One region of the Pseudomonas sp. Tof1 genome, then DNA from elsewhere that is predicted to be linked to it. Evidence: predicted binding sites of a transcription regulator. Region 1 holds the regulator's gene; each other region holds the start of a gene.
What was found. Region 1 encodes sigma-54, which starts transcription at its own class of promoters, with help from an activator protein. Its sites were predicted from a motif close to ANTGGCATNNANNTTGCTNT; they were not measured.

Region 1 (3,212 bases):
CTGCCGCCCGGCACGTTCACCAGGGAACGGCCGGGGGTCAGGATATTTTCAAGTCGAATCATGGGAGGGTGTTAACGACCCGTACCTTGGAGCAGGTGCAGGTTCTTTTCCTTGTGCTTTTTCAGTTGGCGGTCGAGCTTGTCGGTCAGCAGGTCGATTGCTGCATACATGTCGTCATGTTCTGCATTGGCAACCACCTCGCCGCCGTGGATATGCAAAGTGGCCTCGATTTTCTGCTTCAGTTTCTCGACGGCCATTGTCACCTGTACGTTGGTGATCTTGTCGAAGTGGCGTTCCAATCGGTCGAGTTTTTCACCGATATAGACACGCAGTGGTTCGGTCACTTCCAGTTGGTGTCCACTGATGTTGACTTGCATACAGCTTCTCCTTCGTTGCCAGTGCATAAAGCGGCAAGCCTGATGGCTTGCCACTGGAACGCTGTGGCACGCCCGGCGGTTACATCAACCGCTTCCGTTCGCTGGAAGGCGCGATTCCGAGGGACTCGCGGTACTTGGCGACGGTACGACGGGCGACCTGAATGCCTTGTGCCTCCAGTAAACCAGCGATCTTGCTGTCACTCAACGGCTTTTTCTGATTTTCCGCCGCCACCAGTTTCTTGATGATCGCGCGGATCGCCGTGGACGAGCATTCGCCGCCTTCGGAAGTGCTGACGTGGCTGGAGAAAAAGTATTTCAGTTCGTAGATACCGCGGGGGGTATGCATGAATTTCTGGGTGGTGACCCGGGAAATGGTCGACTCGTGCATGCCCACCGCTTCGGCGATGTCGTGCAGCACCAGCGGCTTCATCGCCTCGTCGCCGTACTCCAGGAAACCGCGCTGATGCTCGACGATCTGGGTGGCGACCTTCATCAGCGTCTCGTTGCGGCTCTGCAGGCTCTTGATGAACCAGCGCGCCTCCTGCAACTGGTTGCGCATGAAGGTGTTGTCGGCACTGGTGTCGGCACGGCGGACGAAGCCGGCGTACTGCGGGTTGACCCGCAGGCGTGGCACCGATTCCTGGTTCAGTTCCACCAGCCAGCGTTCGTTGTCCTTGCGCACGATCACGTCGGGGACCACGTACTCGGCTTCGGTCGACTCGATCTGCGAGCCGGGGCGCGGGTTGAGGCTCTGTACCAGTTCGATGACCTGGCGCAGTTCGTCTTCCTTGAGTTTCATGCGCCGCATCAACTGACTGTAGTCGCGGCTGCCCAGCAGGTCGATGAAATCGGTGACCAGGCGCTTGGCCTCGTTCAGCCAGGGGGTCTTGGCCGGCAGCTGGCGCAGTTGCAGCAGCAGGCATTCGCCGAGGTTGCGCGCGCCGATACCGGCGGGCTCGAACTGCTGGATGCGATGCAGGACGGCCTCGATCTCGTCGAGTTCGATGTCCAGCTCCGGGTCGAACGCTTCGAGAATCTCTTCGAGGGTCTCGTCCAGGTAGCCCTGGTTGTTGATGCAGTCGATCAGCGTCACGGCGATCAGGCGATCGGTGTCGGACATCGGAGCCAGGTTCAGTTGCCACAGCAGGTGGCTTTGCAGGCTTTCGCCGGCCGAAGTGCGGGTGGTGAAGTCCCACTCGTCGTCATCGTTGCCGGGCAGGCTGCTGGCGCTGGTCTGGTAGACGTCTTCCCAGGCGGTGTCGACCGGGAGTTCGTTCGGAATGCGTTCGCTCCACTCGCCTTCGTCGATGTTGTCGACGGTGGGGGCGGTTTCCTGCTGGTAGGAGGTTTCCGGGATTTCGGGCGTGGTGTTCTGCTCGGCCTTGTCGGCCATTGGATCGCTGTTATCGAAGTCGTCGCCTTCTTCCTGGCGTTCGAGCATCGGATTGGATTCCAGGGCTTCCTGGATTTCCTGCTGAAGATCCAGGGTCGACAATTGGAGCAGGCGGATGGCCTGTTGCAGCTGCGGCGTCATCGTCAGCTGCTGGCCCATTTTAAGGACTAGCGATGGTTTCATGGCAGGGGCTTAACACCTTATTTGCCGGCGCGCATGCGCCATCCACTACAGGGCGCCGGAGCGCCAAACATAAGCAAATTATATGCCCGAAACCGGAGTGTTTGCCTAGAGCGCTGTAACAATAAAAAGCCGGAAAAAGCGGTGGTTTTTATCGAAAACTCATGCGCTCAGGCGGGTATTGGGTTCCCCGATGCTTACAGGCGGAACTCGTGGCCCAGATAGACTTCCTTGACCAGTTCGTTGGCCAGGATGGTTTGCGAATCGCCTTCGGCGATCAGTTGTCCATCGTTGACGATATAGGCGGTTTCACAGATATCCAGGGTCTCGCGGACGTTGTGGTCGGTGATCAGTACACCGATGCCCTTGGCCTTGAGGTGATGGATGATCTGCTTGATGTCGCCCACGGAAATCGGGTCGACGCCGGCGAACGGTTCGTCCAGCAGGATGAACTTCGGCGCGGTGGCCAGGGCACGGGCGATTTCCACGCGGCGTCGTTCACCACCGGACAGGCTCATGCCGAGGTTGTCACGGATGTGGCTGATATGGAATTCCTGCAGCAGGCTTTCCAGCTCCTTGCGACGGGCGGCCTTGTCGAGGTCCTTGCGGGTCTCGAGGATCGCCATGATGTTGTCGGCCACCGACAGCTTGCGGAAAATCGAGGCTTCCTGGGGCAGGTAGCCGATCCCGGCGCGGGCGCGGCCGTGCATCGGCTGGTGGCTGACGTCCTGGTCGTCGATCAGCACGCGACCCTGGTCGGCCTGGACCAGGCCGACGATCATGTAGAAACAGGTGGTCTTGCCAGCACCGTTGGGGCCGAGCAGGCCGACGATCTGTCCGCTTTCGATCGACAGGCTGACGTCACGCACGACCTGGCGACTTTTATAGGCCTTGGCCAGATGCTGGGCTTTCAGAATTGCCATTACTGGGCCTTGTGCTCGTCAGTTTTCTTTTTCGGCTGGATAACCATGTCGATGCGCTGGCGCGGCGTGGTGATCGGGCTGCCGTTGGCGCGACCGGCGGTTGCCACCTGTTTCACCGTGTCGTAGACGATCTTCTCGCCTTCGGTGGTGTTGCCTTCGTTGACCACCTTGGCCTGGTCGATCAGGACGATGCGGTTCTGCTGGGCATGGTACTGGATGGTCTTGCCGTAGCCGCGGACCGGCTGCGGGTCGGTGGCTTTCTGCTTCTGCTCGAAGTAGGCCAGGTTGCCCACGGAGGTCACCACGTCGATGGCGCCGTCCTTGGTCCGGGTGAGCGTC
Region 2 (3,212 bases), 1.5 Mb from region 1:
GGCGTACTGCACCAGCTTGTTCGCCTCGATCTGTGCCGCGATGAACTGGCCGACCTCTTCCGGCTTGAGCTGGTAGGCCTGTGCCTGTTCCCGGGCGTTGGCGATCACCTGCTGTTCGCGGGTGCTGTCCTCGACCGGTTTGCCGCTGTCCCATTTGGTCAGGGCTACCTGGTTGGCGATGGTCAGGCGCTCGCTGATGGTCTGCAGCAGCGGTGCCAGGCTGTCCGGTGCGGGTGGGCTGGCGGCCAGCGCGCTGGTGCTCAGGCAGGCGGCCAGCAACAGGCTGGCGATACGGTTGTTCGGTGACATGGTGGGCTCCGGCTTTTCCGGTGGTGGAGGCAGGGGCCAGAGTTAACGCCACAAGACGCTGCGCACGCCAGTGCATTTTCATGAAAATGCTGCCCCCGGCGTCCGGGTTTTCCATCACCCATGAAAAATGCCCCGTCTCTTTCGAGGCGGGGCATTTTTGCAGGTTGTGCCTGCTTGCGCAGGCACGGGCCGGATATCAGACGCTGTAGTACAGGTCGTATTCCAGTGGGTGTACGAAGGTGCGGACCTTGATTTCTTCTTCGCTCTTGAGCTCGATGTAGGCGTCGATGAAGTCGTCGCTGAAAACGCCACCCTTGGTCAGGAACGCACGGCCCTTGTCCAGCTCTTCCAGGGCTTCTTTCAGGCTGCCGCAAACCTGTGGGATTTCCTTGGCCTCTTCAGGCGGCAGGTCGTACAGGTTCTTGTCGGCGGCATCGCCTGGGTGGATCTTGTTCTGGATACCGTCCAGGCCGGCCATCAGCAGGGCCGCGAAGGCCAGGTATGGGTTGGCAGCCGGGTCCGGGAAGCGGGCTTCGATACGGCGCGCTTTCGGGCTGGAAACGTAAGGGATACGGATCGAGGCGGAACGGTTGCGAGCCGAGTAGGCCAGCATTACCGGAGCTTCGAAGCCTGGTACCAGACGCTTGTAGGAGTTGGTCGACGGGTTGGTGAAGCCGTTCAGGGCCTTACCGTGCTTGATGATACCGCCGATGAAGTACAGGGCGGTGTCGGACAGGCCGGCATAACCTTCGCCGGAGAAGGTGTTCTTGCCTTCTTTGGCGATGGACAGGTGAACGTGCATGCCCGAGCCGTTGTCGCCGTACAGAGGCTTCGGCATGAAGGTGGCGGTACGGCCGTAGGCGTCAGCCACGTTGTGTACGCAGTACTTCAGGGTCTGGACTTCGTCGGCCTTGGCCACCAGGGTGTTGAACTTCACACCGATTTCGTTCTGGCCGGCGGTTGCCACTTCGTGGTGGTGAACTTCGACCACCAGGCCCATTTCTTCCAGTGCGTTACACATGGAAGTACGGATTTCGTGGTCGTGGTCGCACGGAGGAACCGGGAAGTAGCCACCCTTGACGGCCGGACGGTGGCCCTTGTTGCCGCCTTCCACGTCCTGGTCGGTCATCCAGGAGCCTTGTTCGGAGAAGATCTTGAACATGGAGCCGGAGATGTCGGACTTGAACTTGACCGAGTCGAAGATGAAGAATTCAGGCTCCGGACCGACGAAAACGGTGTCGCCGATACCGGTGGACTTCAGGTATTCCTCGGCGCGACGGGCGATGGCGCGTGGGTCGCGGTCGTAGCCTTGCATGGTCGAAGGTTCGATGATGTCGCAAACCAGGATCAGGGTCGGCTCTTCGGTGAACGGGTCCAGCACCGCGGTGCTGTCGTCCGGCATCAGGATCATGTCGGAGGCTTCGATGCCTTTCCAGCCGGAAATGGAGGAACCGTCGAACATCTTGCCGATTTCGAAGAAATCGTCATCCAGCGCATCGCGAGCTGGCATGGTCACGTGGTGCTGTTTGCCTTTGGTGTCCGTGAAGCGCAGATCAATCCATTTAACGTCATGATCTTTGATGAGTTGAACCGACTTCGACATGGTGTCCTCCGGGTGGCTTCGGGCTGGATAGTGGAGTAGCCCTGAAATAGTAGTGATGCCGGCGCGAATACTCGGCCAAGGCAACCTGCCTCACAAGGGAGCAAATTGCATGCCAGTGCCCCGTGATGGGTTTTTTGCCCCAATCTCAAGCGTTCCAGCCAGGGTAGGAGAATTTTCGGGCATTCGCTGCACCTTTGTGGTGCCGAAAAATATCGATTCGACCTTTTTTGGTGCGCAGAAAACCGTCCGTACAATAACTGGTCAAACCTTGAGCAATTTCCGCTATAATCCGCGCCCCACTTTTTTCGGCCGGCCGTTCGCGCGCTGTTTTCATGAAACTAATCGTAAAAGTCTTCCCGAAATCACCATCAAGAGCCGCCCTGTCCGGACGCGCTTCATTCGTCAATTGGCGAAGAACATCCGTGCCGTGCTCAAGGACCTGGATCCGGCCGTGGTGGTGAATGGCGTGTGGGACAACCTCGAACTGGAAACCGCGCTGACCGATCCGAAGGCCCTGCAGGAGTTCAAGGCCCGCCTGTGCTGTACGCCGGGTATCGCGCACCTGCTGCAGGTCGACGAATACCCGCTGGGCGACTTCGACGACATTACCGCCAAGTGCCTGCAGCACTACGCTGACGTGCTGCCGGGCAAGATCTTTTCCGTGCGCTGCAAGCGCGGTGGCAAGCACGGCTTCAGTTCCATGGACGTCGAGAAGCATGTCGGCAGCCGCCTGCGGCGTGAATGCGGTGCCGCCGGGATCTCCCTGAAGGACCCGGAAGTCGAGGTGCGGATCGAGATTCGCGACCAGCGGCTGTTCGTCATCCACGGCCAGCACGAGGGCCTCGGCGGCTTCCCGCTGGGCTCGGTGGAGCAGACCGTGACCCTGATGTCCGGTGGCTTCGACTCCACCGTCGCCGCCTACCAGATGATGCGCCGCGGCCTGATGACCCACTTCTGCTTCTTCAACCTGGGTGGCCGCGCCCACGAGCTGGGGGTGATGGAAGTCGCCCACTACCTGTGGAAGAAGTACGGCAGCTCCCATCGCGTGCTGTTCATCAGCGTGCCGTTCGAGGAAGTGCTGGGAGAAATTCTCGGCAAAGTCGATAACGGTCATATGGGCGTAGTATTGAAGCGTATGATGTTGCGGGCGGCGTCGGCGATGGCCGAGCGGCTGCACATCGATGCGCTGGTCACCGGCGAGGCGATTTCCCAGGTGTCCAGCCAGACGCTGCCGAACCTGTCGGTGATCGACTGTGTGACCGAGAAGCTGGTGATCCGGCCGCTGATCGCCAGCCACAAG
Region 3 (3,212 bases), 2.1 Mb from region 1:
TGCACTGGTCGCAGCCCACAGGTTCATAGACCTTGAACCTGCCGATCTGATCCGCTGGGAAACCTTCCTTAAGGAGTGTTTCCTGGGGAATATCGATTTCCCTCTTGCAGTGCGGGCACAGTTTGCGTGCCAGGCGCTGGGCGATGATCAGGCTGACCGAGGTGGCGATGTTGAACCCGGGGATACCCATGTTCTGCAGGCGGGTCAGGGTTTCCGCGGCGCTGTTGGTGTGCAGGGTCGACAGCACCATGTGGCCGGTCTGGGCCGCCTTGATCGCGATTTCGGCGGTTTCCAGGTCACGGATCTCGCCGACCATGATCACGTCCGGGTCCTGGCGCAGGAACGAGCGCAGGGCCTGGGCGAAGTCCAGGCCCTGTTTCGGGTTGACGTTGACCTGGTTGATGCCTTCCATGTTGATCTCCACCGGGTCTTCGGCAGTGGAAATGTTGATATCCACGGTGTTGAGGATATTCAGGCCAGTATAGAGCGAGACGGTCTTGCCCGAGCCGGTGGGGCCGGTGACCAGGATCATGCCCTGCGGTTGCTTGAGGGCCGTCATGTACAGGTCTTTCTGATCCGGTTCGTAGCCCAGGGCATCGATGCCCATCTGGGCGCTGGACGGATCGAGGATCCGCATGACGATCTTCTCGCCCCACAGGGTCGGCAGGGTGTTGACCCGGAAATCGATGGCCTTGGTCTTCGAGATGCGCATCTTGATGCGGCCGTCCTGGGGTTTGCGACGCTCGGAGATATCCAGGTTGGCCATGACCTTCAGGCGCGCGGCGATTCGCCCAGCCAGGTGAATCGGCGGCCGGGCGACTTCCCGGAGCATGCCGTCGGTGCGCAGGCGCACGCGGTAGACCTTTTCGTAGGGTTCGAAGTGCAGGTCCGAAGAGCCACCCTTGATCGCATCCAGCAACATCTTGTTGACGAAGCGCACCACCGGGGCGTCGTCGGCATCCTGGCCGGCGATCGGGTCGTTCTTCTTGTCATCGATCGACTCGATGTCCAGGCCATCGAGGTCGACATCGGCCATGTCTTCGAGACCGGTGGCGCCGCTGTCGAAAAACTTGTCGATGGCGTCGGTGAGCTTGTCGTCCTCCACCAGGATCGCCTCGGTATTGAGGCCGGTGCTGAACTGGATATCGGTGATCGCCTGGTGGTTGCTCGGGTCGGAGATGCCGACGAACAGCTTGTTGCCGCGCCGCCATAGCGGCAGGACATGGTGCTGGCGGATCAGCTTCTCGCTGACCAGGCCTTTGGGCTGGCTTTCCTTGTCGAGGCCGTTCAGGTCGAGCAGGGCGACGCCGAAGTGCTCGGAGGCAATCTCCGCGACCTCGCGGCTTTTCACCAGCTTGTTCTGCACCAGGTAGCTGACCAGGGACATCCGATTGCGTTGGGCTTGCTGATACGCCTGCTGAGCGTTCTTGTCGGTAATCAGCTCGGCCGCCACCAATTGCTTGGCCAGGCCGGAGAGGGCGATATCGTTCATGTAGGTACCAGACACGGACATTGCGAGTTTTATAGCGTAGTCGGGCTGTGGTGCCAAATCGGGGATGGGGAGGTGACAAAAAATGTCAGGTTTTGTTGTTCTGAAGCAGTCTTTGCAAGTGGTAAGGGTTCAACCACTGGCGTGCGGCAGTCTCATAAGGCATGGCACGGCGCGTGCTTTGACGTACACGAGCCATACGGCCTTTTCACGTTTGGAGACGAAATATGAATGCTCAAAAGGGTTTCACCTTGATCGAACTGATGATCGTTGTGGCGATCATCGGTATTCTGGCGGCGATTGCGTTGCCGGCGTATAACAGCTACACGCAGAAGGCCCGTTTTGCCGAAGTGAATACTATGGCTGACGCCTATAAGACGGCCGTGGCGGTCTGCATTAATGATCTAGGTACCAAAACCAACTGTACGGCAGGCTCCAATGGTATCCCTGCCATTCCTGCTGCCACTCCTAACTTCGCGTCTGGTTCTGTGACTGACGGTACAATCAGTTTGACGGGGACTCAAGCTGCGGGTAACTGGACAACTATCCTCGTACCTACTCTCAATGCTGGTAATATCACTTGGGCTCAGAGTGGTACCTGTGCCGCGGCTAACACCTGTAAATGATATTGAATACTTACGTGGGGCCTAATAATCCAACGTAGTGAAATGAAACTGGTACTCCCGTTAAAGAGTACCAGTTTCATGAGCGCTAAGCGTTTGAACGGCTAAATAATTAGGAACGCTATGGTGTCGCGTCGATTGTTTTTTCTGTTGCTTGTCGTTTTTTCTGCTGGCCTGTTGCTGATACTTTGCTTTCCCTTCTTGAATAATCCCTTGGTTTTTGATGATGAGGCCTTTTTCGGGGAAGGTACTCCTAGTTCCATGCTATCCATGGGCTTTAGCCTTGCTCCACGGTTATGGGTGTACCATTCCATGGCCGCCAGCTTCGTCTATCTCAGTGACAGGATCATCTGGTTGCGAGTGGAGAATCTGATTCTTCATGGCTGCACGGCCTTGGTGGTTTTCGGATTTATTCGTCAGCTTCTCAACAGCCTGGAGAGACGAGCCTCTTTTTTTCTGAGTACAGATACCGCGGCCTTTATTGTCGCTTTTCTATTCGCCGTACATCCGTTGGCCATCCAGACTCAGGGTTACTTGGTCCAGCGCACTATAGTATGTGCCACTCTTTTTGGCCTGCTGGGACTATGGGCGTTCTGGCAGGGGCTGTGTGGAAAGCGCTGGGCGCTTTGGGTGTCCTGCCTGTGCATTTTGCTTTCGCTGTATGCCAAGGAGCATGCCGTGATGTTGCCGGCATTGTGTTTCCTGTTATGGATATTGCACCGCCGTAGCCGACTCTCCGTTTCGTTCGGTACCAAGGAAATTTTTGCAGTGCTGGCGGTACAGGGCATTTTTGCCCTATCAGTTGTATTTTGGGCCAAGGGGTTGATCGGTAATACCTATGAGCTCAAGAGTGGGGAGGTGCTCAGTGATGAAGCATTCCAGCCGAATGGCTCGCTGTATGTGTTGAGCGTGCTGAACCAGACGGGCCTGTTCTTCAAATACCTCTCGGTCCTGATCTTGCCCCAAGGCAAAACGATGGGGCTTGATCTTCGTGTGCCCTTTCCTCTGGGTTACGGTGTCTGGTGGGCCTGGGCCGGTCTCGTGGCCTTTGTTGCCTATGGTCTGGCAGCCTTCACATTGCTGTTGCGTGGGGCTCGTAA

Region 2: a site for sigma-54 is predicted at 2,010-2,029, ahead of glnA (glutamate--ammonia ligase). Genes of this name have one in related genera too.
Region 3: a site for sigma-54 is predicted at 1,653-1,672, ahead of ACZ5KU_RS04415 (pilin). Genes of this name have one in related genera too.

Annotation. Positions count from the first base shown of each region.
Region 1 covers NZ_AP024344.1:5,897,015-5,900,226, reverse strand. The annotation lists gene ptsN (PTS IIA-like nitrogen regulatory protein PtsN) at 1-62, opposite strand, end outside; gene hpf (ribosome hibernation-promoting factor, HPF/YfiA family) at 72-377, opposite strand; gene ACZ5KU_RS26550 (RNA polymerase factor sigma-54) at 457-1,953, opposite strand; gene lptB (LPS export ABC transporter ATP-binding protein) at 2,148-2,873, opposite strand; gene lptA (lipopolysaccharide transport periplasmic protein LptA) at 2,873-3,212, opposite strand, start outside.
Region 2 covers NZ_AP024344.1:367,637-370,848, forward strand. The annotation lists gene ACZ5KU_RS01675 (chorismate mutase) at 1-309, opposite strand, end outside; gene glnA (glutamate--ammonia ligase) at 506-1,912, opposite strand; partial or broken gene thiI (tRNA uracil 4-sulfurtransferase ThiI) at 2,245-3,212, shown strand, end outside.
Region 3 covers NZ_AP024344.1:962,637-965,848, forward strand. The annotation lists gene pilB (type IV-A pilus assembly ATPase PilB) at 1-1,492, opposite strand, end outside; gene ACZ5KU_RS04415 (pilin) at 1,717-2,115, shown strand; gene ACZ5KU_RS04420 (hypothetical protein) at 2,239-3,212, shown strand, end outside.